Regions from separate parts of the Rhizobium acidisoli genome, predicted to be linked through region 3. Evidence: predicted binding sites of a transcription regulator. Region 3 holds the regulator's gene; each other region holds the start of a gene.
The links. Region 3 encodes LexA, which represses DNA repair genes until DNA is damaged. Its sites were predicted from a motif close to TGTTCNNNNTGTGTTCNG; they were not measured.

Region 1 (7,289 bases), 1.6 Mb from region 3:
GATGAAATATGCTGTAATTTCCGTGTTTTCGCTGCGTGCTTCGCGTGTATTAGTGATGCCGATTTTTCGCCCTATTGACTTTTCAACGGCGGCTGGCTAGAAGCCCGCCGCAATCGATGCCGCAAACGGCGTCTGGAGTTATCCCCAGCATCAGAAGGGCACCAAGGACCAGCAGGCTGACGCCGATCTTGCTTGAGATTGCGCGAAGTGCTTGGATGAACCTGAGGCTTGGCGTAAACTGATACCCGCAAACGACGATAAGAAGGGAAACTCCATGAGTGTGCGTGTGTCCGGTAAACATATGGAAATTGGTGACTCGTTCCGTCAAAAGATCGAGGACCAAATTGGTATGGCCATCACGAAATACTTCGACGGGGGATATTCGGGTCAGGTGACCGTGGAAAAGGCGAGTTCTCGTTACTCGGCAGACTGCAAGCTTCATCTCGACAGTGGGGTGGTGCTGCATGCGGCCGGCGAGGCGACGGACCCGCTGCTGGCTTTCGACGCCGCCTCGGAGCGCATCGAAAAGCGCCTGCGCCGCTACAAGCGCAAGCTGAAGGACCATCATGCCGGAAACCATCTGAACGGTTTTGCAGAAGTCTCCTACACGGTCATGGATTCCGTTCCTGACCACGAGGATGAAATCCCCGACGATTTCGCGCCCGCCATCGTCGCCGAAAGCACGAAGCAGCTGAAGACCATGTCGGTCGCCACCGCCGTGATGGCGCTCGACATGACCGACGAGCCGCTTCTCCTGTTCCGCAGCCCCGGCAAGGAACACTTGAACATCGTTTACCGTCGGCACGACGGAAATATTGGCTGGATCGATTCAGCCAATATCAAAGGCTGAGATCAGGCGGTGAGCGGCGGTATCGCCGCCGCTCGTTGCATTTGATCCCGGCGACAGAAGGAAAAAGAAATGGCATTGGCAGATTTGCTCCATCAGGATGCGATCATTCCCGCCCTCAGAGTAAATTCCAAGAAACAGTTGCTTCAGGAATTGGCCGCAAGAGCCGCCAGGATCACCGGGCTCTCCGAACGGGAGATCTTCGACGTCATCCTGCAGCGCGAACGCCTTGGCTCGACCGGCGTCGGCAACGGCATCGCCATTCCCCACGGCAAGCTGGTCAACATCCATTCGATCGTCGGCATCTTCGCCCGGCTGGAGCAGCCGGTCGATTTCGAAGCCCTGGACGACCAGCCTGTCGACCTCGTCTTCCTGCTGCTGGCGCCGGAAGGTGCGGGCGCCGATCATCTCAAGGCCCTGTCGCGGATCGCCCGCGTGCTGCGCGATCACGATCTGGTCGCCAAGCTGCGCGCTACTGATTCCGCTTCGGCAATCTACGCCTTCCTCAACGAAGAGCAGACGTCGAACGCTGCCTGAGCGTCATTCATCCCTGAAATGCAAAAGGCGCCGGCTCATCCCGGCGCCTTTTGCATGGTAAGGACCTGATGCTCAGAACTCTTCCCAGCTATCCTGCGCCACGGCAGCCGAACCGCGCGATGGCGCTGCCGCACGGCGGACCGCGGGGGTGGCATGCGGCGAAGCGGCCGAGGCAGTCGGCGCCCGCATCTGCTGGGCAACCGAGGTCAGTGCTGCGGCATTGCTCGAGCCTGCGACCCTGAAACGGGTAGCAAGCGCCTTCAGCGTCTGTGCCTCGTCGTTGAGGGCGACGCTGGCGGCCGTTGCTTCCTCCACCATCGCCGCATTCTGCTGCGTCACCTGGTCCATCTGGTTCATGGCCTGGTTGATCTCCTTCAGGCCGACGGCCTGTTCGCTGGCCGATGCCGAGATCTGCCGGATGAGATCGTTGATGCTCATCACCTGTTCGGCGATCTTGTGCAGCGTGCCGCCGGCTCGCCCGACGAGATCGACGCCTTCCTTGACCTGGACGGCCGAGGTGTTGATCAGCGTCTTGATTTCCTTGGCGGCATTGGCCGAACGCTGCGCCAGTTCGCGCACCTCCTGGGCGACGACGGCAAAGCCCTTGCCGGCTTCCCCGGCACGCGCCGCCTCGACACCGGCGTTCAGCGCCAGCAGGTTGGTCTGGAAGGCGATCTCGTCGATGACGCTAATGATCCTCGAAACTTCCGTCGAAGACTGTTCGATGCCCTGCATCGAGGCGATCGCCTTCTGCACCACTTCGCCGGACTTTTCGGCATCCTGGCAGGCGAGGTTGACGTTGTCGGCGGCCGTACGGGCGTTGTCGGCGCTGGAATCGACCTGGGCGGTGAGTTCGTTGAGCGCCGCCGCCGTCTCCTCCAGGCTTGCCGCCTGCTGTTCGGTGCGCTTGGCGAGGTCGGAGGCGCTGTTGCTGATTTCGCCGGTGCCCAAGCCGATATTGGCGACGCTGAGGTTCATCGTATTGATGGTTTCTTCGAGGCTCGCAAGGGCGGCGTTGAAGTCCTGTTTCAGCTTGCCGTATTCGCCGGGGAAATCATCGGTGATGCGGTGGCTGAGATTGCCTTGCGACAGCGCCGAAAGGCCGGTGCCGACGATCGAGACGATATGGCGCTGCAGCGATACCGATTGCTGGCGTTCCGATTCCGAACGGCCGCGCTCGGTCTCCGCCGCCTGCCGCTCCCTGGCGGCCTCGTCTTCGAGACGACGGCTGTCGGCGAGCGTGAAGCGGAAGCCTTCGAGTGCCTTGGCGACCGAACCGATTTCGTCGGTACGGTCCTGGGCGGCGACCGGCTCGTCATACTTGCCGTCACCGAGCGCTTCGACGCTGGCAACCAGCCCGCCGAGCGGCCGCTGCACCAGCGAGCGGACGGCGAAATAGAGCGCCAGCATCACCGCGCCGAGCACGATCAGGCCGTTGACGATCATCATGGTGGTCTGATCCTGCACCGGTGCGTTGATCGCCGTATGCGGCACATCGACGAGCACGATCCAGGTGGCGTTGACGCCGGGAACCGCGAACGGATAGACGACACGGTCGAAGGGATCGAGGCCGTCATAGGTGAGGTTCCTGACGAGGCCTGGCTGTTTGCTCGACAGCGCCGATTTGACGGTGTCGGCGCCTTCGCCGTCATACTGCTTGGTCATCAGGTCGGGGATCGGCGCGACGATCCAGTTGCCGGTCTGCGACAGCAGCGTGACGCGGCCCGAGCCGAAGGGATGCAGCGCCTGCAGCTTGTCGGTCAGCGATTTCAGCGAGATGTCGACGCCGCCGACGCCGATCATCTTGCCACCTGACATCACGGGATAGGCGATCGAGGTCAACAGCGTCGGAACGTCGGTACCTTCGGCCATATAAGGCGTGGTGATCGCGCCCTTGCCGCTGTCGGCGGCGAGCTTCCACCATTCGGCGGTATAATCATTGTCGAACGTCGAATATTGGATGCCGCCGTCCTTGGTTTTCGACCAGTAGGGCGCAAACGCGCCGTTCTTGTTCGTGCCCTCATCATTGTTGTTGGCGATCTCGGTGGTCTTGCCGTCAAGCGCGCCGAGCTGTTCGCAGAACCAGCTGCCGAAGGCGAAGGCGTTCTGTTCGAGATTGGCCTTCAGCACGTTGATCATGCCCTTGCGATCGAGCGATTTGCCTTCATGGCCGCGGCCGATGACGCCGGACATGGTGCGTGCGGCGCTGGCGAGTTCGCCGACATTGGCGGCGATTTCATTGGCGATCGCTTTCGCCTCGAGGTTCGCCTGATCCATCGTCAGCGTCTGGACGCGGTCCCGGGTCTGGCCGATGAGGAAAAAGTTCGAAACGACAAGGACAAGCGCGATGGCGATGCCGGTGATGACGATGAGTTTCGCAGCAAGCGATTTCATGCGGAAAATGGACATGGGAATCCTCGGGCAAGGATGCGCCGAACGGGCATTCTCCGGCGCAGGAGCGAAGGCATCGCCCCGTCATGGAGCCGCCGCCTGCAGCGCGGTGCATCTTTTAAAGACGCGCAAAGGACGCCGCAGCATTTGAATTATGCAGTGGACGCCGGATCAAAGGCATGTGTCACCGGCGACCAGCAGCAACATCGCCGCGGATCTGTTAAATTTGAATGAAACTTGAGCCGTGGGCCGCGGCAAAAAGGCAAGAATTCCCCTTAAAATTAAGGGCTCTGCCGGCGGCTTCGCAAAGAGACGCGGCTTATATCCTGGCTACGACGTCCTCACCCCGAGGGATCGAAGGCTGTGCCCCGGATTTGAGGCAGGCGAGTGAACCGGCAACGGCGGCACGGCGCAGCGCCGAGGCAAAATCCAGGCCCTCGTCGAGGCTCGCTGCGAAATAGCCGCAGAAAGTGTCACCGGCGCCGACCGTGTCGACCGGTTCGATCTTCAGACCCTGCGCCCTTGAGATCGCCCCGTCGCGGATGGCGATGACGCCGTCGCCGCCAAGCGTCACGATCAGCGTCTGGCCGGTTTCGGCATGCAGTCGTGTCAGGGCTGCTTCGCGCGCTGGTGTGTCCATGCCGTCCTGTCCGGCGAGCCGCTCGAACTCGGTCTCATTGGCAATGACGATATCGGCAAGCCGGCCAAGACGCGGCGCATCGGGAATCAAGGGAGCAAGGTTGAGGATGCTGGTGACGCCCTTGGCGCGGGCGGCCGAGAGCGCGCGTTCGATGGCATCGGCCGGCACTTCGAACTGCAGCATCAGGATATCGCCTTCCGTCATGCCGCCGATTGCCGTCTCGGCATCGTTGGGGGTGACCAGGCCATTGGCGCCGGGAACGACGGCAATCATGTTTTCGCCGTCGCCGCCGACAAGGATCAGCGCCGTGCCGGTGGGACCGTCGACATGCTTGACCAGAGAAAGATCGGTTCCCGCATCATCGAGCAGGGCAAGGGCATCGGCGGCGAAGCTATCCTTGCCGACAGCGCCGGCCATATGGACATAGCGGCCGGCGCGCCGCGCGGCCAGCGCCTGGTTGGCGCCCTTGCCGCCGGCAGCGGTGGCAAAACCATTGCCGGCCACCGTCTCGCCGGGCTTCGGCAGACGTTCGGTGGTGGCGATGAGATCCATGTTGATGGACCCGAAAACTGTGATCATCAGGGGTGTCCCGTCCTTTGGCGCATGCGGGCGAGACACTGCCCGAAGCGGTCACTCTTCGTCAACCACCCTGAGCTTGAGAAGACCGGTGCGGCTTTCCACCGATTTGGCTGCGGGTTCGGCGTCGCGGCCCGGTTTGCTGTCGCCGCCGGCCTCGAATTCCAGCGCTTCGATCTTGGCGCCGCGCTTGGTCAGTTTGTCGGCCGAGGTAACGACCATGTCGATATCCTTCTGCGCCATGGCAAAATGGCCCTGCAGCTTGCGCACCCGCTCATCGAGGCGGCCGAGATCGTCCATCAGGATCGCCACTTCGCCCTGGATCAGATGCGCCTGCGCCCGCATGCGCTGATCCTTGAGCACGGCCTGGATCACCTGGATCGACAGCATCAGCAGCGACGGCGAGACGATGACGATGCGCGCGCGGTGCGCCTTCTGCACCACCGGCTCGAAGTTTTCGTGGATCTCGGCGAAGATCGATTCCGACGGCACGAAGAGAAAGGCCGTATCCTGGGTTTCCCCCTGGATCAGGTATTTCTCGGAAATGTCCCTTATATGGACCTCCATGTCGCGGCGGAACTGCTGGCCGGCGATCTTGCCGGCCTCCGGGCTGCCGGCGTCGCGGATCGCGTTCCAGGCTTCGAGCGGAAATTTCGCATCGATCACCAGCGGCGGCGCGCCGTTCGGCATGCGGATCGTGCAGTCCGGCCGGGAGCCGTTCGACAGCGTCTGCTGAAAGGCATAGGCGCCCATCGGCAGGCCGTCGGCAACGATGGTTTCCATTCGCGACTGGCCGAAGGCGCCGCGCGTCTGTTTGTTGGACAGAATGGCCTGCAGCCCGACGACATCCTTGGCAAGCGTCTGAATATTGTTCTGCGCCGCATCGATCACCGCCAGCCGCTCCTGCAGCCGCTGCAGATTCTCATGCGTCGATTTGGTCTGCTCGGTGATCGTCGAGTTGACGCGCTGCGACATGCCGTCGAGGCGTTGGCTGATCGCCTGGTTGAGCTCGCTCTGCCGCGCGCCGAAGACTTCGGTCATCGCCGCGATACGGCCTTGCATCTCCGCCTGGATCTTCAGAAGCTCGGCCATGCGCGCCTCGCTTTCTCCAGCGCGAAAACTCGCTTCCTCGGCCTGCTCGCGGCGAAGACTTGCGCCCCGCAGCAGAAGCACGATGACCAGAAGGATGAGGGCCAGGAGAATGCCGCCGGCAAGCGCCAGCATGGCCGGGCTGATCGAGGCAAACGACAGAGTGAACGAATCGGAATTGACGGACATGCCGCAACCATACCAGAAGAGACGGCAATATATAGATCAAAACGTGAACGGAATTGGCGGTCCCCAATATCCTCGCAGGCAGCGGCTCCTGCCGGCGCCTGCGGAAAATTGCGGCTCGATCGAACGATTTCGCGTGTCGGCGAGGATTGTGCCGTCCTGGCTCAAAAGTCTGCCAGCTCGGCCAGCGGCCCGCGGCGAATATGGCGAAATTCCGGGCGGGGATGCAAAAAAGCGTCTTCCCCGCCTGCCGGATAATTCCATAGTCGGAAAAGATGGGTTATGGGAACGCCATGACCATCAAGCCACTCATCATTCTTCCCGATCCTATTCTCCGCCAGGCCTCCAAGCCGATCGAGCGGGTCGATGCCGATCTGCAGCGTCTTGCCGACGATATGCTGGAAACCATGTACGACGCGCCGGGCATCGGCCTTGCGGCGATCCAGATCGGCGTGCCGCGCCGCATGCTGGTCATCGACGTGTCGCGCGAGGGCGAGGAAAAGCAGCCGCAGGTCTTCATCAACCCGGAGATCGTCAAATCCTCCGACGAGCGCTCGGTCTATGAGGAAGGCTGCCTGTCTATCCCGGATTATTATGCCGAGGTCGAACGCCCCGCTGTCGTCTCGGTCAAATTTCTCGACCGGAACGGCAAGGAACAGACGGTGGAAGCCGATGGCCTGCTCGCCACCTGCCTGCAGCACGAGATCGACCATCTGAACGGCGTACTGTTCATCGATTATATCTCGCGGCTGAAGCGGGAGATGGTGATCAAGAAGTTCACCAAGGCGGCAAAGTCCAAGGCGCTCTGAGCATCGCATTGAAATTTCGTTGGCGAGGCATTATGATATCACTGATATCATAATGGAGGTGCCGATGGGTGACCTGCTGATCAGAAATATTTCCGAAGCAATGAAGCGAGACATTGCGGAAGCGGCCCAGCGCAGCGGAAACAGTCTTTCGGGCGAGGCCAAGGAGCTTTTGCGGGAAGCGCTTCACCGAAAGACCGGAGCGAAGCCCGAGACC
Region 2 (7,289 bases), on a different replicon from region 3:
AGATCGTCATCCCGCCGGCGACGACGAAGGGAACCGTAAGCATCACGATCAGGAAGCCCTCTTCAGTGTCGCTGAGCCTGAACGACCTTGATCAAGGCGGCTTGTTCGCCGAGGTGGCAAGGCAAGAGGCGGGCATCCCCCTGGTCGACAGCAGGCTCCTGGAGCTCTATCGAACGGGATCCTACCAGGCCTTTCTTCGAGAGGCGGTCCATGGGCGCAAGAACATCATCATCTCCGGGGCAACGGGCTCCGGCAAGACGACGCTCTCAAAAGCGCTGATCCGCCATATCCCTTCGAGCGAACGCATTATCTCTATCGAGGACACGCCGGAGCTCGTCATCCCGCAACCGAACCATGTTCGGCTCTTCTATTCCAAGGGCGGACAAGGACTGGCGAAGGATCTGCTCGAATCCTGCCTGCGTATGCGGCCGGATCGCATTCTCCTGCAGGAACTTCGCGACGGGACGGCGTTCTACTACATTCGCAATGTGAACTCCGGCCATCCGGGCTCGATCACCACCGTCCATGCCGACTCGGCCATGCTTGCATTCGAGCAGCTGACACTGCTGGTAAAGGAATCCGAGGGCGGGCGGGACCTGGAGCGAAACGACATACGCGAGATGCTAAAGATCGCGATCGACGTCATCGTCCAGTGCAAACGCATCGATGGCCGGTTTCGGGTGACTGAAATCTACTATCGCGGCGCTGCGGGAACCGAGGCCGTCGATGTTGTCCGTGGCGATCGTCGGAACTGCTGACGCCGTGGTTTCCCGCGGGGCAGGACGGAAGAGGCCCAAGGGCCGGAACGCTTGTCATTCATTAAATGCAACGAGCTTTGCGACACGCGATCTTGGGTTGACCACGCAGGCGGACCCCGCACGGGCCAAATCTCCAATTTCCTGATCGCTATCGTGCTGCGGCTTGATATGTTCCGAGCACGCCACCCTGACCAAACCAGGCAGCACGGCGCGCTTGCCGACAGTTGAGCGCCTCCGCGGCGGATTCAGGACTTCTATCATGCGATGTGAGTTGAGTGGCCGGGCGGAACCATTGCCGTTCGCCGAGGTTCGCCATCTCGCCCGCACCGGTGCAATCCGGCTTGGGCCAACAGGAAACAGATCGGGAAGATGGCGAAGGCACTGGAAGATAAACTGAACGACTGCGTTGTCATCGGGGGTGGTCCAGCGGGCCTCACCGCGGCGATTTATCTGGCGCGCTACCATCTTTCGGTAACGGTCTTCCACGATGACTCCAGCCGGGCTTCCATCATTCCGATGTCGCACAACCACGCCGGATTCCCGGGCGGCATCAGCGGCACCGAGCTGCTGGCGAGAATGACAGCACAGGCTCAGCTCTACGGGGCAGCCATTCGACGCCGCAAGATCACGACGCTGCAAAAAATCGGCAATGGGTTCGTGGCGGAATTCGAAAACGGCAGCATCCGCTCTCGGGCCGTACTCTTGGCTACCGGTGTGGTCAACCGGCGGCCTGCCATGCCGCAGGCAACCCATGATGAAGCCGTGGCTCGTGGCCTCCTGCGCTACTGTCCCGTCTGTGACGGCTTTGAGGTGACTGACAAGCCTGTCGGTATCATCGGAACCGGGACGAAGGGGTTCAAGGAGGCCGTTTTCCTTCGCAGTTACACGAAGGACCTCACGCTGATATCGCCCGAGGACGTCCATGATCTATCCGAAGTCGAGATGTCGTCCTTGGCTCACCTCGGAATAAGAGTGGAGGTCGGCCCCATAGCTTCGACCAATCTCGACAATGATATGATCCGCGTCACAACGCCCACGGAAACCTACGCATTCGCTTCCATATATCCAGCTCTCGGATCTGACATATGTTCGCACCTGGCATTACAAATTGGTGCCCGGGTATCGGACGAAGGATGTATCACCGTCGATGGCCACCAGAGGACCACGGTGCCAGGGTTTTATGCCGCGGGAGACGTCGTCGCCGGTCTTGACCAGATCAGCCATGCCATGGGCCAGGCAGGGGTTGCTGCTACGACCATCCGCAACGATCTTGGCGATCAGGCACCGTTGGTGCGTTGTTGACCTCAATTTCTCCGCGGCCCATTTTGGCCGGCACGTAAAAGCGTATAGCTGGCGTCGCCGTTTGCTTAAGAAGGGCAGGGTCCTCAAACAGCCGGTTGGCGCTAGGCGCCGGTCACTCCAAGTCGAGCGACTGCTTCAGTTCGTCGATGCGCTTGGACGCCTCCGCCTTGGTCAAACTGTCGGCATAAGCGTCAGGCTTGTGCGCCTGTTCTGACAATGTCTTCAGATAGGAGCGCTGCGCGCCGGTCATCGGCTCATCGCCGCTGACCCAATCGTCGGGGTCCTTCTGGGTGTTGGACGATGTTGCGGTCTTCGGATTATCACTCATGGCGTCCTCCTGGATCTGTTCTCTAAACGTTCCAAGGGCCGCTCCGGTTCCAGTCGATGTCGATCATCGCGTACGCCTCGATTGTCGGCCTCTCGTTGGGACCAAGCCGGCGCCGGAGCCTATGCGGAAACGTCGGGCCCCTGCAGACGGTGATGCGCGCCTGCTGTGAGGAAGACTGCGAAACATGCGAGCAAACGCTGCAAATTCGGCATCATCCTAACGTCGATGGCCGGTAACATCCTAGACCCTGTCTTCGCCGCGCGCCTCGCCAGCCACACGTCCCTTCGCCGCAACGGCTGATCAGGAGACTTCGCGGGCGCCGTGGCCGGTTGCTTGTCAACGAGGCAAGTTTCGTAATCGGGCAGGAAATCGCCGTGGAGGCCTACCGTCTTCCGCCCTTACGCGGACATGCTGAGGGGCCAATGATTGCACTGATTGAGTGGGGTGAGCCGTGCGTTCGGCACTAGTTGCTGTCGGGTTTGAGCGTTTCGAGATGCTCGGAACAAACTGTTTTGACTAGGCCGAGCAAAACCGTCGTCTGCTCGCTCAGCCAGGTGAGCGCCTCTCCGCTGATCTCATAATGTTTCGAATAGCGCGCCTTCACATATGCTTCGTTCAGTGAGTTGAACCAGGCGCGTTCTTTGTGCTGATCACGCGGAAAGGCTTCGGCCAGCCGGCGGTCCTGCTCCTCGGCGAGTGAGCGAAGGAATTTGATGTTATGCGATGGTGGGCCGTAATTGGTGAGAGTGAGTAGAACGCAAGAATAGGCTTGCTCAAGCGATTGATGCATCAAGAATGCTGCCTCGTTGAACATGCTGCATTGCTTCGCAGAGTTTGCGAGGGCATTCAGATTTTGTGCCGTGTTAAATCTGTGCCGGAAGTGATCCGTCGCTAACGTCAACCGGTCTTCAAGAGTGAGTGGTGCAGGCTCGGCCAGCCGCTCGTCGTCCAGTTCGTAGAGAACAATGCCTTCCTTGCGAATGTCTGAGAAGAAGTACTGTCCCTCTCTAAGGTAGTTATTCACCTCTCGCCTAGAATGGACGATGAAGCTTACCGGGGTTTCGATCGAGGCGTCGTGGATCAGGCGGTCGGCTGCCTTGTACCAGTATTCGGCGAACTCGCAGAGCTTGCGGTTATTGACGATGATCAGCAGATCGAAATCGGAGCGGTACCCCTTCATAGTGAACGGTTCATCAACCCACCCGCCCCTGGCGTAAGAGCCGAACAGAATGATCTTCAGGATCCGGCCGCGCTTCTTGAAATCCGCCGTGCCGTCCCTCAAGGCATCCTCGAATTCCTCATGCAGGATTTCCAGGACCCGTCCAATCTCGCGCTGTTTGCGAAGCGGCATATGATCGAGAGACGACTTCATGGTACTATCGATAGGCGAAAGATTCAGCACCGTCCACCCACAGTTTTGAAGGGGTCTCTAATGTGGAAGCTGCCTGGATCCGTGGCTTGAAGGATGTTGGCGGCACCGCGACGGAGGTTTGGGCCCATGAGCGACTTCGGAAGCGTCCGGCTGGTAAGGGCGATAAGAAAAGCCTGCGGGCCGCGTCGAGAAATTGCGGCGAATGCGGAAAAAATCTCGATACCGATGCGATCCTGGCACCGAGGTTGGCATGACGGGCGCCAGTGTCGTCAACCGTGACAAAGGGAGCCGAGACCAGGCCCGCATGCAGCACGGCAGCATCCTCGGCATGAAAGCCATCCAGCCGCTCTGTCAAAAACCGGATGACCTGGCGTTTGGAAATCTCGACGCCGACATCGTTCAGCAAGGTCGTCAATCGCTGCGTCGTCACCTGCCCATGGCTATGAAGCATCAGGCAGAAGCGACGCAGACTGGCGCCGTAGCCGCCCTTTATCCCCGCAGGCAGCGGCGCGACGATCGTGCGTCCATCCGGAGTCACCCAGCATTCGCGGCGATAGCGCACCACTTCGGCCCGCACGACCAGATCCCGCACCACGCAATCCTTGTAGCCCTTGAAGCGCGATCCGGGTGGTGCGTTGGCAGGCAGCACCTCTTCGCGCGTGACGCTGCCCTTGTCGCCTTTCGGCCCGCGACGCCGCGCAGGCTTTCGGCTGCCGGCAACCGTTTTGTCACTCGTTGCCTGTTCCATGCCCGATGGCCTGAAGGGTGGGCGCGGCGGCAGGTTTTTGAGCCGCGCAATCTCGTCGCGCAGAAGCTGGTTGTCGACCTTCAGCCGCGTGTTCTCTACCCTGAGCAGGTCGTTTTCTTCACGAAGCTTTCGGTTGTCAGCCTCAAGCTTCTCGATCCGGATTTCTGCCCGATCAGCCCGCTCCACCAGACCAGTCACCAACTCCCGCAGCGCCTTCAGCGACAGCGTGTCGGCATGCTCGACCATGGGGAGGCGGCGCTTCGTCATAAAGGAAGTGAATCATGATTCACAAAAAACAGGAATCCCTTCTGCCACCAGATCTGCTCCAGTTACTGTTGCAGTGTTGCAGCCGGCCTTCGACGCCGGTGTCGCGCTCACGCGTCTTGACGAGCGCATCGCCCGTTCGCCGGTCGGCGCGGGCTGGATCGAACGCGCCCACTTTGCCGACGCCTGCGCCTCGCTGTGGTTCGACAGCGAACTCGTCCATCTCGAAGACCTGGTGCTGCACGACGCCACGAAAGACATTCGTGCGCCGACCCACGAGTTGACCATCGCCCACGACGTTCTGCGAACTCGCCGGCGCATCGCCGCGCAGCCGCCGGACTGGGCCTTGTCCGCGGAGGGTATCCGAACCTTGCTACAGACCCAGGCGCGGCCTGGACCAACTGATGATCCTGACAGCATAGCGAATGGCTCTGGCACCCGATCCGGCAAAATGCTCGAGAGAAGGGGAGGGGGCGAAGATGCGGACATCGGAAATCTCCCTGGCGTCGATTATCCCGTCATCGATGCGCTGCTGGCGCGCTCTGACGCCGCGATCGAACGAGCCAAAAAGCCCGACCGGGCTCCGGCCGATCCCATGATCTATGATCTCTACAGGGATGAAGATGCCCGGCTCGACGAATGGCGCGGCGTCCTGCACCAGGCCCAACGTCTGCCGGCGGTGCTGCAGGCTATCGTCGCCCTCGATGCGTGGACCGAACTCGCCGTACTTCAGCACGCGCCCTGGCTCGGCCGGCTGTTGGCCGCGTCGATTCTCCGAGAAACCGGCATCACGTCAGGCGCCCATCTCGCCGCGATCAATCTCGGCCTGAAATCCATCGCCGTCGATCGGCGCCGGCTTCGCGATCGCGAAACCCGGCTGCTGGTCATCGCCCACGGCTTCTTGGTGGCCGCCGAGATTAGCATGAAGGAGCATGCCCGGCTGGCGTTGGCGCGCACGGTGTTCGAACGGAGGCTAGAGGGGCGCCGCACGACGTCAAAGCTGCCGGAGCTGGTCGAGCTGGTGATGGCGAAGCCGTTGGTGTCGGCCGGCATTGTGGCGAAGACGCTCAATGTGACGCCGCAGGCGGCGCGGCGGATTGTTTTGGAGCTCGGCCTGAGGGAGATGACCGGGAGGGGGAGGTTTCGGACGTGGGGTATCGCTTGACTCACAGGCCGTTTGAGCGAGTTTAGATTGTTCGCGTCGTGGATGGGCGGCGCGATCTTCCGCATCTCTCTGAGTGAATTGAGATTTACAAGCAAGCTCTCACCGCATCGGCCTTAGTCAGCCTTGGCCTGACGACTGGCCCAGTACGACTTGTATTTGGGCCCTTTGGAATCGGGCGGCGACGGTGGCTCGTGAATCAAAACAGGCACCGGCGCGGGAAGGTCTGGCCCGACGATTATGGCTTCACCAGGGGCGAGAGTCGGAATAAACAGAGCGGCGTTGCGATCAAGATCGCCGCAGGCCTTTTCGACCGCATTGCGATCTTCTTCATTGGTCAGGCGATGCACAACCAGTGTGCCAAGTTGGCTGAGAACATCGGCCGGAATATCGCGAGGGCGTTGTGTGGCAAGGATGGTGGTCAGTCCGTATTTACGGCCTTCTTTGGCGATAAGCCCAAACGCTTCAAGTTTCACGCTGGCGTATTCGTCGCCGATGGTTCGGCCGAGGAATTGGTGGGCTTCATCCAGCAGTGTGATCATCGGCTTGTCGCGAAAGGTGTTCTGCCGGGCACGGGCCAGGAGAAAGCGCCCGATAACGTTCATAAGGATTTCGCGCGTGTTGTGCTCGAACCGGACGTTTTTGAAGGAAATGCGGAGGATATCCTGGTCTTCGGAGGCGAAGAACGCTTCCAGAACCGCGACTAAGGACTGTCCGCCCTTGCCGAATAGGCATTCAAGCTCAGGGGAATGGATCAACGTGCGCATGCGCGCGATCAGGCTTTCGCAGTAGCCGACGGCCTGCTCATTGACCTTACCCCAGTGGGTCGGATTGTCCCAATCCGTCGGTTGGACGCACTCCTGCTGAACCTGGTCGGGAAGGCTTTCAATGTCGAAGTGGCAAAGCGGACTGTGAATGACGTCGCTGTGCACTTCCAAAGCTTTCAGGAAGGGCCGGCGATCCTTCTGCTTCTTAAGGAGCAGCTTTTTCTCATAGATCGTCACGCCTTCAAGCTGTCCCTCACTTTTTGCGACAAGCTTGAGGCTCTTGATCGCTTCGCGAAGCTTGGGTCCCTGGCTTTGTCCTGACGGGCGAAACAAGGCAAACAGGTCGTCTTCGGTCATGAACTGATAGGGGAAATGAACCTGCTGGCTGCCGGCTTCTTCGTGGTCGAAGGCATAGTGCGCTGATATGGCGGGGATCTCTGCAAATTCGCCGGTTGGATCAAAGAGAATGCATTTGCCGCCAGCAGCTTTGATCTGCTGGAGTATGGTGGCCAAGGTCCAGCTCTTGCCGCCGCCCGTGGCGCCAAAAACGCCGCAGTGGCGGCCGAAGAGCTTCTCGGGCGGCAAGCG
Region 3 (7,289 bases):
AGCGCCATAGGGGTTAAGCGTCCTCACCGATAGCTATATGATCGCGAAGCTAATGCCAAGTTACCGCGACGGCATTTTGTGCATTGCGGTATCACCTTTTAGGCACTGCAGCGATGAGCCGCGCGCATAGCGGAAGCCAATGATTCGACTGCTCTTTTGGCGGTGGCGATTTTCCCTCATATTTCAATCGATTATTCTTGCTCGTTTTGATTGAAGGTTGCATTCTGGCCGCAGGTGCGGGCGATGTTGGGCGGGGCATGGAGGAATTGACGACAGTCGAATTGCGGCCGGAAGCGGGCGCCGGCCTGGCCGATTCCCAGGGTTTTTCCGCGCCCGCGGTGGTGAATCGGCCGGCAAGGACGCAGTCCGCGACGCCGTTGCGCCACCGGCTGCCGGCCGCGGCCTCGCAATCGCTGCGTGCCGGAATCCGCATGCTGGGCGAGGAGACCGACCATGGCCGACTGCTGCTGTTCTCGCCGGTCTTCCTCGGCGCCGGGGCGGCCTTCTGGTTTCTGGCGCCGTCGGATTTTCCCCTCATCGCATCGCTGCTCTGCCTGGCGACGCCGGCGGTCGTGGTTCTCGTCGCCGGCCCCAGCCGGCCGGTGTTGCGGGCCAGCTTCATGGCGCTGGCGCTTTTCGCCTGCGGCATGCTCTCGGCCCAATTCGAGAGCTGGCGGGCTTCGACCGTGATGCTCGATTCATCCGTGACGACGACGGTGACCGGCCGTGTCGAACGGCGGGAAGGTGATGGCCGTGGGCGCTGGCGCTACATCCTTTCCGTCACCGGGACGGAGAAGCCGGAGCTGAAGCGGTGGCCGGGACGCATCACCGCGATCGTCCGCGGCGCCGATACACCTTTCGAGATCGGCGACATCATCACCGGCAGGGCGCGGCTGACGCCGCCGGCGGGCCCAGCGCTGCCCGAGCTCAACGATTTCTCCTTCAGTGCCTACTTCGACGGCATCGGCGCAAACGGCTTCTTCTATGGCGCGCCGGAGAAAGCCGATCTGCAGGCAGGCCCGTAGCCGGCAAGATCGACATCGGAAGCAATGCTCGAATGGCTTTACCAACTGCGCAGCCGCATCGGCGACCGCATTCGGTCGATCCTGCCCGGCGATACCGGCGCTTTTGCCGCTGCACTGGTGACCGACGAGCGGCGCGCCATCTCGAATGCGACGACGGAAGCGCTGCGCCAGTCCGGTCTTGCTCATATTGTTGCGATCTCCGGCCTCAACATGGCGCTGTCGGCCGGCATCTTCTTCGTCGGCTTCCGGATGCTGCTCAGCCTCTTTCCGGGCGTTGCCCAGGCTTATCCGACCAAGAAGATCGCCGCAGCAGGCGCGCTCATCGCCGTCACCGCTTACTACCTGATCTCCGGCTTCGGGGTCTCGGCTGAACGCGCCTTTATCATGATGGCCATCATGCTGATCGCCGTCTTCTTCGATCGGCCGTCGATCAGCCTGCGCAATGTCGTTCTCTCGGCCCTTGTCATCATTGCCATTTCGCCCTCCGAAGTCCTGGGTCCGAGCTTCCAGATGTCCTTTGCCGCGACATTGGCATTGGTATCGGGTTATCAGCTGTGGAAAGACCGGCGCATCCGCGAAAACGCCTGGCTGAAGTTGCCGGTCTTCCGGCCGGTCGTTGCGGTCGCCGGTTTCTTCGGCGGCGTCTTCCTGACCTCGCTGATCGGCGGCTTCTCCACGGCGCTGTTTTCGATCGAGCATTTTCATCGCCTGACCGCTTACGGCCTGCCGGCAAACCTCGCGACGATGCCGATCATCTCCTTCATCGTCATGCCGGCCGGGCTGCTGGCGATGTTGCTCATGCCGTTCGGTCTGGACGCTCCGCTCTGGAAGGTGGTCGGCTTCGGCCTCGATCTGGTGATCGTAGTCGCCAAGACGGTGTCAGGTTGGGGCGGCGATATCGGCGTCGGCCGCTTGCCCGCCTGGTATTTCGCCGTCGCCGTCGCAGGCTTCCTGCTGCTGACGCTGCTCCGCACCCGGCTGCGCCATGCCGGCACAATGATCCTCGCAGTCTCGACGCTCCTGGTGCTGATTCTGCCGGTTCCGCGGCCGCCGGATCTGGTGATTTCGGAGGACGGCGGTCTGGTCGCGCTCGTCGATACGGCGGCAATGGCTTCCAATCGTGAAAACCCGCCGGATTTCATCTTCGACCAGTGGCAAAGAGCGTTGGTCCTGCCGACGCATCACCCGCCGAGAATGCTGGATGGCCCCGCTATCCCACCGGAGGGAGAAGACCGCCGCGTCAGGCTTTCCCGCGAGCAGCAGAATGAAGCAAGGACAGCAATGCGGGCGGCTGCCGCGGGCGGAGAAACAAACCGCTTTTCCTGCGTCAAGAAGGCCTGGTGCACATCGAGGCTTGGCAATGGCCGTGTGGTAACCATCATCGACAATGCCGCTTATCTCGGTCCGGCCTGCGATTCGGCCGATATCGTCGTGACGCCGGTCCGTCTGCGTTTCAACAGCTGCCGCTCAGGCGCGACGCTCTTCACCGGTGAGACGCTGCGCAGGACCGGTTCCGTCGAGTTGCGTTTCGCGGATGCCGGCCTGGAGGTCGCAACCGCATTCGAAACGCTGTCGCGGCCGTGGATGCGCCAGCGCGCCTATGACTGGCGCAGCAACAGTTTTGTCGAATCTGGTCTGTCCGGTGTCAGTGATAGCGGCGAATGAGGCCGACGAGTTTGCCCTGCACCTTGACGCGGTCCGGCCCGAAGATCCGGGTCTCGTAAGCCGGGTTGGCCGCTTCAAGTGCGATCGAGGCGCCCTTGCGGCGGAAGCGCTTCAGTGTCGCTTCCTCGTCATCGACGAGCGCAACGACGATGTCGCCGGGGCTTGCGGTGCTGCCGTTGCGGATGATCACCGTGTCGCCATCGAAGATGCCGGCGTCGATCATCGAATCGCCTTTGACCTCCAGCGCATAATGTTCACCGGAGCCAAGCATGTCGGCGGGAACAACGATGTCATGGGTGTTGTTCTGGATCGCCGAGATCGGAACGCCGGCAGCGATTCGGCCCATGACCGGCACCGAGACCGAGTTGCCGTTGTCGGCGACGGGTTTTGCAGGCGCGGGGGCAGCAGCCGGCTGGGGCTTGCCAAGGCTGCCCTCGATGACGCTTGGCGAAAAGCCGCGCCGGGGCTGGATGCTGGGGCTATAGGCTTCGGGAAGCTTGATGACCTCGAGCGCCCTGGCGCGGTTCGGTAGGCGGCGAATGAAACCGCGTTCTTCGAGCGCCGTAATCAGGCGATGAATGCCGGATTTCGAGGCCAGATCCAGGGCATCCTTCATCTCGTCGAAAGATGGCGGAACGCCGGATTCCTTCATGCGCTCATGAATGAAAAGGAGAAGCTCCTGTTGTTTGCGCGTGAGCATCGGCGTGTGACCCCTGATTGAAACAAATCCAGAACAGACACTATATGTTCCATATGTGTTCCGCAAGGTGCTAAATTTCCGTAAAACTTGCCGCCAACTCGTTGAGATTTTTATTTTCATTCGCCGGATTGGCACACATGTCTTGCATTGGGGGTGGGGCTGTCGCACATCTCTTGTCGTTTGAGGGAGGGATATGATGAACGAGCGTTCCGCCAAACCGCACCCGCTGGATCATGTCGTGCTGCCCGTCGTCAATATCGATCTGGCCCGCGAACGGCTCGGCAAGCTCGGCTTCACCGTTGCCGCCGATGCCCGCCATCCCTTCGGAACGGAGAATGCCTGCGTCTTCTTTGCCGACAAGACCTATCTGGAGCCGCTTGGTATCGCCAGCGTCGAAGAGAGCGAGGCGTCGGCGCGACACGGCAATGTCTTCACCGCCCGCAACCGCGCCTTCCGCTTCCGTTGCGGCGAGGAGGGGCTTTCGGCGGTGGCGTTTGCCACCAGCGATGCCGGCCGCGATCATCGCAACTACGCCGGCAGCGGATCGAGCGCCGGCGAGATGCTGCAGTTCAGCCGGCCGATGAAAATGCCTGATGGGTCCGAGACCATCGCCGGCTTCAAGCTGGCCTTTGCCGCTGAGCTGCGCGCGCCGGATTTCTTCCTCTTCAGCGTCGAGCGCATCAATCCGCTGCCGTCCGACCGCGGCGCGCTGGAGACGCATGCCAATGGCGTAACAGGCATTGCCGAGATTGCGCTTTGCGCGCCGGAACCCGCCGCATTCGCAGCCTTCGTCGGCCTTGCCGCTGCACAGTCGGCCGTCGAAAAAACCAGTTTCGGCGTCAATATCGCCGCGCCGAACGCGAAAATCAGCCTGATGACGCCGGAAGGGCTGGAGGCTTATTTTGAGATCGCCGTCTCATCCGCCGACCGCGGCCTGCGCGGCCGGGCTATCCTCTTCACTGTCGCCGATCTTGCCGTGACAGAAGCGCATTTGGCTGCTAACGGAGTGACCTACACGCGCAAGAACAATCGCATTCTGGTGAAGCCGGCGCCCGGGCAGGGCACGCTCTTCGCCTTCGAGGAAACACGATGAGCACTGATACGAATTCTGAAGTCAGGATCGGCGAGGGCGCAGGTCAGGTCACCTTCTCCAATACCGGCCGCCTGTCGCTGATTGCCGGCCCGTGCCAGATGGAGAGCCGCGACCACGCTTTCATGGTTGCCGGGACGCTCAAAGAGCTCTGCGCCAAGCTCGGCATCGGCCTCGTCTACAAAAGTTCGTTCGACAAGGCGAACCGCACCTCGCTGTCGGCCGAGCGCGGCATCGGGCTTGAAAAGGGCATGCAGGTCTTTGCCGATCTCAAGAAGGAATTCGGCTTTCCGGTCCTCACCGACGTTCACACCGCCGAGCAATGCGCCGAAGTGGCAAAGGTGGTCGATGTCCTGCAGATTCCGGCCTTCCTCTGCCGTCAGACCGACCTCCTGATCGCCGCCGCCGAGACCGGCCGTGCCGTCAATGTCAAGAAGGGCCAGTTCCTCGCCCCCTGGGACATGAAGAACGTGCTGAAGAAGCTCAACGCCAGCGGCAATCCGAACGTGCTGCTCTGCGAACGCGGCGCCTCCTTCGGCTATAATACGTTGGTTTCCGACATGCGCTCGCTGCCAATCATGGCGTCGATGGGCGCCCCCGTCGTTTTCGATGCGACCCATTCCGTGGCGCAGCCGGGCGGGCAGGGCGATTCCTCCGGGGGGCAGCGGGAATTCGTGGAAACGCTGGCGCGCGCAGCGGTAGCGACCGGTATTGCCGGCGTCTTCGTCGAAACCCACCAGGACCCGGACAATGCACCGTCCGACGGCCCGAACATGGTCTATCTCAAGGACATGCCGCGGCTGCTGGAAAAGCTGCTGGCCTTCGATGCCGTCGCCAAGGGCTGACAGTCAAAAGCCTGACATGTTCGTGCTATAGCGACGATCAGACATGCAGATCGAAGGTGTGCAATGCGCCATTGTAATTTGCACGCCTTCGATTATGACAGGCTTCGAACGATTGATCACCCACCGAGCAGGAAGAACCCATGACTGCAATCACCGATATCATCGCCCGCGAGATTCTCGATAGCCGTGGCAACCCCACCGTCGAAGTCGATGTCTATCTCGAAGACGGCAGCATGGGCCGCGCGGCCGTTCCCTCGGGCGCTTCGACGGGCGCGCATGAGGCGGTCGAGCTGCGCGACGGCGGCAAGCGCTACCTCGGCAAGGGCGTGCAGAAGGCGGTCGATGCGGCCAATACCGAGATCTTCGACGCGATCGGCGGCATCGATGCCGAAAACCAGATCCAGATCGACAACATCATGATCGAGCTCGACGGTACGCCGAACAAGTCGCGCCTCGGCGCCAACGCCATCCTCGGCGTGTCGCTCGCCGTCGCCAAGGCTGCCGCCCAGGCCTCCGGCCTGCCGCTCTACCGCTATGTCGGCGGCGCGTCCGCGTGCCTGCTTCCGGTGCCGATGATGAACATCATCAACGGCGGCGCCCATGCCGACAATCCAATTGATTTCCAGGAATTCATGATCCTGCCGGTCGGCGCCGACACGATCGCCGAAGCCGTGCGGATGGGTTCGGAAGTCTTCCATACGCTGCGCAAGGAACTCGCCGCCCAGGGCCACAACACCAATGTCGGCGACGAAGGTGGTTTTGCTCCGGGCCTGAAGAGCGCGCCAGAAGCCCTCGACTTCATCATGAAGTCGATCGAAAAAGCCGGCTACAAGCCGGGCGACGACATGTGCCTCGGCCTCGATTGCGCCTCGACTGAGTTCTTCAAGGACGGCAAGTATGTTCTCGAAGGTGAAGGCCGCACGCTCGAATCGGGCGCCATGGCCGAATATCTGGCCGAGCTCGCCGCCAAGTACCCGATCATCTCGATCGAAGACGGCATGGCCGAGGACGACTGGGACGGCTGGAAGACGCTGACCGACCTGACCGGCAAGAAGACCCAGCTCGTCGGCGACGATCTTTTCGTCACCAACTCCGCCCGTCTTCGCGACGGCATCCGCATGGGCGTCGCCAACTCGATCCTCGTCAAGGTCAACCAGATCGGCTCGCTGACGGAAACGCTCGACGCGGTCAACACCGCGCACAAGGCAGCCTATACCGCCGTCATGTCACACCGCTCCGGCGAAACGGAAGATTCGACCATCGCCGACCTCGCGGTCGCCACCAACTGCGGCCAGATCAAGACCGGCTCGCTGTCGCGTTCCGACCGTCTCGCCAAGTACAACCAGCTGATCCGTATCGAGGAAGGCCTTGGGCCCCAGGCTCAGTATGCCGGCCGCTCGATCATCCGCGGCTGATCGAATCTGCGTTCAACGACGTAACCCGCGCCTTCCCAGCGCGGGTTTTTTGTTGCCCGTTTTTACGGTCAACGAACGGTTAATCTCTGAGCGTTATGCTGAACGAATTGGTAATGCGTTCAAGAGCATGCGTGTATGTGGACAAAGCATCATAAGAAGAGAAAGATCGGCCGTTTCGTCATTCCGGCCATGACGGTCGCCTTCCTTTCCTACTTCGGTTATCATTGCATTCACGGCGATTACGGACTGCGCGCAACGGAAACGTTCGAGCATCAGCGTGTCGCGCGTGAAAAAGAGCTTGCGATCTTGAAGGCAAAGCGCGAACATCTGGAAAATCAGGTGGCGCTGCTGAGCGATGGCTCGCTCGACAAGGATATGCTGGACGAAAAAGCGCGCTATCAGCTCAATATGTCGCGCGCGGACGAGATCGTCATATTCAACCATTATTCCAATTAACCGGAATTCGGTTAATTGGAATTTTCGTCGTATTTCCAATAATTTAGCGCCGAATACGAGCCATGCAATTATGGCATTGCTGTGGTCTTATTT
Region 4 (7,289 bases), 130 kb from region 3:
TAGACATCGGGCAGGAAGTGCATTTCGATCTTGATGACACCGTCGCCCTGGCAAGCCTCGCAGCGCCCGCCCTTGACGTTGAAGGAGAAGCGGCCCGGCTGGTAGCCGCGCGCTTTTGCTTCCGGCAGACCGGCAAACCAGTCGCGGATCGGCGTGAAGGCGCCGGTATAGGTCGCCGGGTTCGAGCGCGGCGTGCGGCCGATCGGCGACTGGTCGATGTCGATCACCTTGTCGATATGCTCGAAGCCGTCGATGCGGTCGTGGTCGGCGGGGTTTTCGCGTGCGCCCATGACGCGGCGTGCGGCCGATTTATAGAGCGTCTCGATCAGGAAGGTGGATTTGCCGCCGCCGGAAACGCCGGTCACCGCGGTGAACACGCCGAGCGGGATTGCCGCCGTGACGTTCTTCAGATTGTTGCCGCGCGCCCCGACCACCTTGATCTCGCGGCCCTTCTTCTGCTTGCGGCGCTCGTGGGGAACGGGAACACCGAGTTCGCCGGACAGATATTTGCCGGTCAGCGACTGCGGATTGTCCATAATATCCTGCGGCGTGCCGTGGGCGATGACCCGGCCGCCGTGAATGCCGGCGGCCGGGCCGATATCGACTACGTCGTCGGCCGTCATGATCGCATCCTCGTCATGTTCGACGACGATGACGGTGTTGCCGATGTCGCGCAGGTGCTTCAGCGTGTCGAGCAGCCGGGCATTGTCGCGTTGATGCAGGCCGATCGACGGCTCGTCGAGCACGTAGAGCACGCCCGTCAGCCCCGAGCCGATCTGCGAGGCCAGCCGGATACGCTGGCTTTCGCCGCCCGACAGCGTGCCGGAATTTCTCGACAGGCTCAGATATTCCAGGCCGACATCGTTGAGGAAGCGCAGCCGGTCGCGGATTTCCTTGAGGATGCGCACGGCGATTTCGTTCTGCTTGGCGTTGAAGCTGGCCGGCAGCGTCTCGAACCAGTCGCGGGCGACGCGGATCGACATGCCGGTGACCTCACCGATATGCAGCGTGGCGATCTTCACCGCCAGCGCTTCCGGCTTCAGGCGGAAGCCGCTGCAGGACGGGCAGGGGGCTGCCGACATGAAGCGCTCGATGTCCTCGCGCGCCCAGGCGGAATCGGTCTCCTTCCAGCGGCGCTCGAGATTGGTAATGATGCCCTCGAAATTCTTCTGCGTCGTATAGGAGCGGGCGCCGTCGGCATAATGGAATTCGATCTTGTCCTCGGTGCCGTTGAGGATGACGTCCTTGGCCTCGTCGGAGAGATCGTTCCAGCGGGTGCCGAGCTTGAAGCCGTAATGTTTGCCGAGCGCCTCGAGCGTCTGGTTGTAATAGGGGGAGGTCGACTTGGCCCAGGGAGCGATCGCGCCGTCCCGCAGCGTCCGTTCGGGCTCGGGTACGATCAGATCCGGATCGATCTTCTGCTGGGCGCCGAGGCCGTCGCAGGTCGGGCAGGCGCCGAAGGGATTGTTGAACGAGAACAGCCTGGGTTCGATCTCGGGAATGGTGAAGCCGGAAACCGGGCAGGCGAATTTCTCCGAAAACAGCACGCGCTCATGCGTCTCGTTCAGCGACTTGTTGGCCGAGCCGCCGGCCGAGGTCTCTTCCGGCGGCAGCGGCTTGTCGGCAAATTCGGCAACCGCCAGCCCATCGGCGAGCTTCAGGCAGGTCTCCAGGCTGTCGGCCAGGCGGGCCGAGACATCCGAGCGCACGACGATGCGGTCGACCACCACGTCGATGTCGTGCTTGTATTTCTTGTCGAGTACCGGCGCCTCGGCGATCTCGTAGAACTGGCCGTCGACCTTGACGCGCTGGAAGCCCTTCTTCATCAGCTCCGCCAGTTCCTTCTTGTATTCGCCCTTGCGCCCGCGCACGAGCGGCGCGAGAATATAAAGACGGGTGCCTTCGCCGAAATCGAGGATGCGGTCGACCATCTGGCTGACCGTCTGGCTCTCGATCGGCAGGCCGGTCGCCGGCGAATAGGGAACGCCGACGCGGGCAAAGAGCAGGCGCATATAGTCGTAGATCTCGGTCACTGTGCCGACCGTCGAGCGCGGGTTGCGCGAGGTGGTCTTCTGCTCGATCGAGATCGCCGGCGACAGCCCGTCGATCTGGTCGACGTCGGGCTTCTGCATCATCTCGAGGAACTGCCGGGCATAGGCCGACAGGCTCTCGACATAGCGGCGCTGGCCCTCGGCATAGATCGTGTCGAAGGCAAGCGAGGACTTGCCGGAGCCCGAAAGCCCGGTCATGACGATCAGCTTGTTGCGCGGCAGATCGAGGTCGATGCCCTTGAGATTGTGCTCGCGCGCGCCGCGGATGGAGATCGTCTTCAGTTCGCTCATCGTCTCAGCTTTGGTCCTTTGGGATAACAGCCCTTATTTAGTGATGCCGACCGGCGAGTCGAGGCTGAATGTCTGCAACACTGAAGGTTTTCGATTCTGTTGACAGGATCATACGGATAAACTAGAACAAATAAAGAACAAATTTCCTGATGGATGCATGCGGCGTTCTGATGGATAAACATGTGGATTAAATGCCGCCCATGCGCATCGGCGGTCCGTGATGGTTTAAGGTGCGCCGATCGATTGAAACGCCGCCGGGCAGGGCGGCAGGCAGGGTGAGAAGCATGGCTGGTAGCGTAAACAAGGTAATTCTCATTGGAAACGTCGGTGCGGACCCGGAAATCCGCCGCACGCAGGATGGTCGGCCGATCGCCAATCTCCGTATCGCGACCTCGGAGACCTGGCGCGACCGCAATTCCGGCGAGCGCCGTGAAAAGACCGAATGGCACACCGTCGTCGTCTTCAACGAGGGCCTCTGCAAGGTGGTCGAGCAATATGTGAAGAAGGGCGCCAAGCTCTATATCGAAGGTCAGCTGCAGACCCGCAAATGGCAGGACCAGCAGGGCCAGGACCGCTACTCGACGGAAGTGGTGCTGCAGGGCTTCGGTTCGACCCTGACCATGCTTGACGGCCGCGGCGAAGGCGGCGGTGCAAGCTCCGGCGGCGGCCGAGGCAGCAGCAATAATGATTATGGCGATGACTACGGCGCCCCGGCTCCTTCATCATCGCCAAGCCGCGGCGGTGGCGGCGGCAACTTCTCGCGCGATCTCGACGACGACATCCCGTTCTGATCGACCGTTTTTCCCGGATCTGTAAACTATCCGAGAGCATGATGCCTTTGATGGCGTCATGCTCTTTTTCTTTGGTTTTGCACCAATCAGTGCGGCGTCGCGCTGATCAGATTGAGCGCCGCTTTCGCGCCGTCGACGACGAATTGCACTGCAAGGGCGGCGAGGATGACGCCGAGGAGCCGCGTCAGGATCGCCCGGCCGGTGACGCCGAGGAAGCGGTCGAGCCTATCGGCGATCAGCAGCATGAGAAAGGTCAGCAACAGATTGGCGGCGATGACGGCGATGAACTGGACTTTTTCGACGGATGTCGGCAGCGTGCCGGCAAGCAGGATCGTCGCCGAGATCGCGCCCGGGCCGGCGATCAGCGGCAAGGCGAGGGGAAAGACGGCGATATTCTCGATATGATCCTTGGTGACAGCCGCCTCGGTGGCCTTCTCCTTGCGCTCCTGCCGCCGCTCGAACACCATCTCGAAGGCGATCCAGAAGAGCAGCAATCCGCCGGCGATGCGGAAGGCGCCGATCGAGATCCCGAGCACGCCGAGCACGCTCGCGCCGAACAGGGCGAAGACGGCAAGGATGATGAAGGCGATGGTCGAGCCGCGCAGCGCCACCTGCGTGCGCTGGGCGCGGCTCATGCCTGTCGTCAGCCCCAGGAAGATCGGCGCGAGCCCCGGCGGATCGATGGTGACGATGAGCGTCGTGAAGGCGTTGATCAATTGGTCGGCGCTTGCCATCGTCCCTCGAAAACCCCATATAGTCGCGTGGTTTTTATGCGTGGTTTTTGTGATTGTGAAGCGGCGATTACGATTTGGCAAATATCCCGCGGCGGCCCGCGGCGGATTTGTCCGGTGTGGCCGAGCGACTTGCATGTTTTACCCTCTTTAAGCCGCAAAAGCCTGTTCAAAACGCCCCGTGAAATTGGCGCGGGAACAGGCTTTCCGCTATAAATCTTCAAGTGATTCTAGAAGAGATCGTGATCTGTTTTGACTGAGCAAACACCCCCCGGCGGCGGGAAGCTCCCGCCAGGCATCGAGCCCATCTCCATCATGGAGGAAATGCAGCGGTCGTATCTCGATTACGCTATGAGCGTCATCGTCAGCCGCGCGCTGCCCGACGTGCGCGACGGCCTGAAGCCCGTGCACCGGCGCATCCTTTACGGCATGTCCGAGCTCGGCATCGACTGGAACAAGAAATACGTCAAATGCGCCCGCGTCACCGGTGACGTGATGGGTAAATACCATCCGCACGGCAATTCAGCGATCTATGATGCGCTGGCCCGCATGGCCCAGCCCTGGTCGCTGCGTCTGCCGCTGATCGACGGCCAGGGCAATTTCGGCTCGGTCGACGGTGATCCGCCGGCGGCCGAACGTTACACCGAATGCCGCCTCGAAAAGGCTGCCCATTCGCTGCTCGACGATCTCGATAAGGAAACCGTCGATTTCCGCGACAACTACGACGGCACGCTCTCCGAGCCGGTCGTGGTGCCGGCCAAATTCCCGAACCTGCTCGTCAACGGCGCCGGCGGCATCGCCGTCGGCATGGCGACCAATATTCCGCCGCATAACCTGTCAGAAGTCATCGACGGCTGCATCGCGCTGATCAACGATCCGGCGATCGAACTGCCGGACCTGATGCAGATCATTCCCGGCCCCGACTTCCCGACGGGTGCAAAGATCCTCGGCCGTGCCGGCATTCGCTCGGCCTATGAGACCGGCCGCGGTTCGGTCATCATGCGTGGTGTCGCGGCCATCGAGCCGATGCGCGGCGACCGCGAGCAGATCATCATCACCGAAATTCCCTACCAGGTGAACAAGGCGACGATGATCGAGAAGATGGCCGAACTGGTGCGCGACAAGCGCATCGAAGGCATCTCCGACCTGCGCGATGAATCCGACCGCCAGGGTTATCGTGTCGTCGTCGAATTGAAGCGCGACGCCAATGCCGAGGTCATTCTCAACCAGCTTTATCGCTATACGCCGCTGCAAACGTCCTTCGGCTGCAACATGGTGGCGCTGAACGGCGGCAAGCCGGAGCAGCTGACCCTGCTCGACATGCTGCGCGCCTTCGTCTCCTTCCGCGAGGAGGTCGTTAGCCGGAGAACGAAATTCCTGCTGCGCAAGGCGCGTGACCGCGCTCATGTGTTGGTCGGTCTCGCCATTGCCGTCGCCAATATCGATGAAGTCATCCGCGTCATCCGTCAGGCGCCCGATCCGCAGTCGGCCCGCGAAGAGCTGATGACCCGCCGCTGGCCGGCCGAAGATGTCGAAAGCCTGATCCGTCTGATCGACGATCCGCGCCATCGCATCAATGAGGACCTGACCTACAACCTTTCCGAAGAGCAGGCCCGCGCCATCCTCGAACTGCGCCTTGCCCGCCTGACGGCGCTTGGCCGCGACGAAATCGGCGACGAACTCAACAAGATCGGCGAGGAAATCAAGGATTACCTCGATATTCTCTCCTCACGCGTCCGCATTCAGACCATCGTCAAGGATGAGCTCATCGCCGTTCGCGACGAATTCGGCACGCCGCGCCGCACCGAGATCGTCGATGGCGGCCTCGAAATGGACGACGAGGATCTGATCGCCCGCGAGGACATGGTCGTTACCGTCTCGCATCTTGGCTATATCAAGCGCGTGCCGCTGACCACCTACCGCGCCCAGCGCCGCGGCGGCAAGGGTCGCTCCGGCATGACCACTCGCGACGAGGATTTTGTTAGCCGGCTATTCGTTGTTAATACCCATACGCCGGTCCTGTTCTTCTCCTCGCGCGGCATCGTCTACAAGGAAAAGGTCTGGCGCCTGCCGATCGGCACGCCGACGTCGCGCGGCAAGGCGCTGATCAACATGCTGCCGCTCGCTCCAGGCGAGCGCATCACCACAATCCTGCCCTTGCCCGAGGACGAGGAGAGCTGGGACAATCTCGACGTCATGTTCTCGACAACGCGTGGCACGGTTCGCCGCAACAAACTGTCGGACTTCGTCCAGGTCAACCGCAACGGCAAGATCGCCATGAAGCTCGAGGAGGAGGGCGACGAAATCCTCTCCGTCGAGACCTGCACGGAAAGTGACGACGTGCTGCTGACGACGGCGCTCGGCCAGTGCATCCGCTTCTCCGTCGACGACGTCCGCGTCTTTGCCGGCCGCAACTCGATCGGCGTGCGCGGCATCAGCCTTGCCGGCGGCGACCGCATCATCTCGATGACCATCGTGCGCCATGTCAACGCCGAGCCATGGGAACGCGCCGCCTATCTGAAGCGCGCCGCCAACGACCGCCGCCTGACGACGGGTGAGGCCGAGGAGATCGCGCTGGTCGGCGAGGAGGTCACCGAAGAGGGACAGCTCTCCGACGAGCGTTACGAGGAGTTGAAGCAGCTCGAGCAGTTCGTGCTCACTGTTTCCGAGAAAGGCTTCGGCAAACGTTCCTCCTCCTATGACTTCCGCATCTCCGGCCGCGGCGGCAAGGGCATCCGCGCCACCGACACGTCGAAGACAGGCGAGATCGGCGAACTGGTTGCGGCCTTCCCAGTCGATGACGGTGACCAGATCATGCTGGTTTCCGATGGCGGCCAGCTGATCCGCGTGCCGGTCGGCGGCATCCGCATCGCCAGCCGCGCCACCAAGGGCGTCACCATCTTCTCGACGGCTAAGGACGAAAAGGTCGTCTCGGTCGAGCGCATCAGCGAGCCTGAGGAGGATGAGACGGAGGAGGCTGTCGAGGTTGCCGAAGGCGGCGCCCCTGCGACCGACGAAGGTGCTGCCGGTGAGGCGCCGATTGCCGATGGTGATCCGGCCGGGCCGGCCGAGGAATGATCAGATGAACGGGGCGGCTTCGGGCCGCCCTTTTCTTTTCAAGCTAAAGCATGGATCGCGACGCGCTTTAGGGAGTGGTTCAAGACCAGGCCCAAAGAAAAAGCCGAACGCTGGGTGCATCCGGCTTTGAAAGGCCCTGGGCAGCGGAAGGGTGCCGCTCAGGGGAAGGGCTTGGAAAAAGCAAGGTTAGAACGCTCTATGTTTTTCGTTCAGCGCCTTTACCTCTTCACCTTCGCGCCGGAGCGCTGATATCGTCGAGGCGACAGACACTATGAACATGACACTGATGAGGGCGGTGAGCACTGTCAAGATCGTGAACATAGGCATTCCTTTCCTGGGGAGTTGCG

Region 1: the regulator LexA is predicted to act here: its motif matches at 6,302-6,319, upstream of CO657_RS00275 (DNA recombination protein RmuC).
Region 2: the regulator LexA is predicted to act here: its motif matches at 2,405-2,422, upstream of CO657_RS31350 (DUF3072 domain-containing protein).
Region 4: the regulator LexA is predicted to act here: its motif matches at 2,465-2,482, upstream of uvrA (excinuclease ABC subunit UvrA).

The regions. Positions count from the first base shown of each region.
Region 1 covers NZ_CP034998.1:50,750-58,038, forward strand. Annotated here, with positions in the region: gene hpf (ribosome hibernation-promoting factor, HPF/YfiA family) at 275-850, shown strand; gene ptsN (PTS IIA-like nitrogen regulatory protein PtsN) at 920-1,384, shown strand; gene CO657_RS00265 (methyl-accepting chemotaxis protein) at 1,457-3,793, opposite strand; gene CO657_RS00270 (ribokinase) at 4,095-4,994, opposite strand; gene CO657_RS00275 (DNA recombination protein RmuC) at 5,046-6,269, opposite strand; gene def (peptide deformylase) at 6,560-7,075, shown strand; gene CO657_RS00285 (plasmid stabilization protein) at 7,140-7,289, shown strand, end outside.
Region 2 covers NZ_CP035001.1:471,779-479,067, reverse strand. Annotated here, with positions in the region: gene virB11 (P-type DNA transfer ATPase VirB11) at 1-758, shown strand, start outside; gene CO657_RS31355 (NAD(P)/FAD-dependent oxidoreductase) at 1,128-2,060, shown strand; gene CO657_RS31350 (DUF3072 domain-containing protein) at 2,173-2,388, opposite strand; gene CO657_RS31345 (nucleotidyltransferase and HEPN domain-containing protein) at 2,852-3,760, opposite strand; partial or broken gene CO657_RS31340 (cell division protein ZapB) at 4,005-4,775, opposite strand; gene CO657_RS31335 (RHE_PE00001 family protein) at 4,753-5,937, shown strand; gene CO657_RS31330 (ATP-binding protein) at 6,051-7,289, opposite strand, start outside.
Region 3 covers NZ_CP034998.1:1,626,689-1,633,977, forward strand. Annotated here, with positions in the region: partial or broken gene CO657_RS08140 (ComEC/Rec2 family competence protein) at 258-2,690, shown strand; gene lexA (transcriptional repressor LexA) at 2,671-3,390, opposite strand; gene CO657_RS08150 (VOC family protein) at 3,587-4,483, shown strand; gene kdsA (3-deoxy-8-phosphooctulonate synthase) at 4,480-5,325, shown strand; gene eno (phosphopyruvate hydratase) at 5,466-6,740, shown strand; gene CO657_RS08165 (FtsB family cell division protein) at 6,876-7,196, shown strand.
Region 4 covers NZ_CP034998.1:1,751,760-1,759,048, forward strand. Annotated here, with positions in the region: gene uvrA (excinuclease ABC subunit UvrA) at 1-2,342, opposite strand, end outside; gene CO657_RS08735 (single-stranded DNA-binding protein) at 2,627-3,133, shown strand; gene CO657_RS08740 (MarC family protein) at 3,220-3,867, opposite strand; gene gyrA (DNA gyrase subunit A) at 4,117-6,942, shown strand.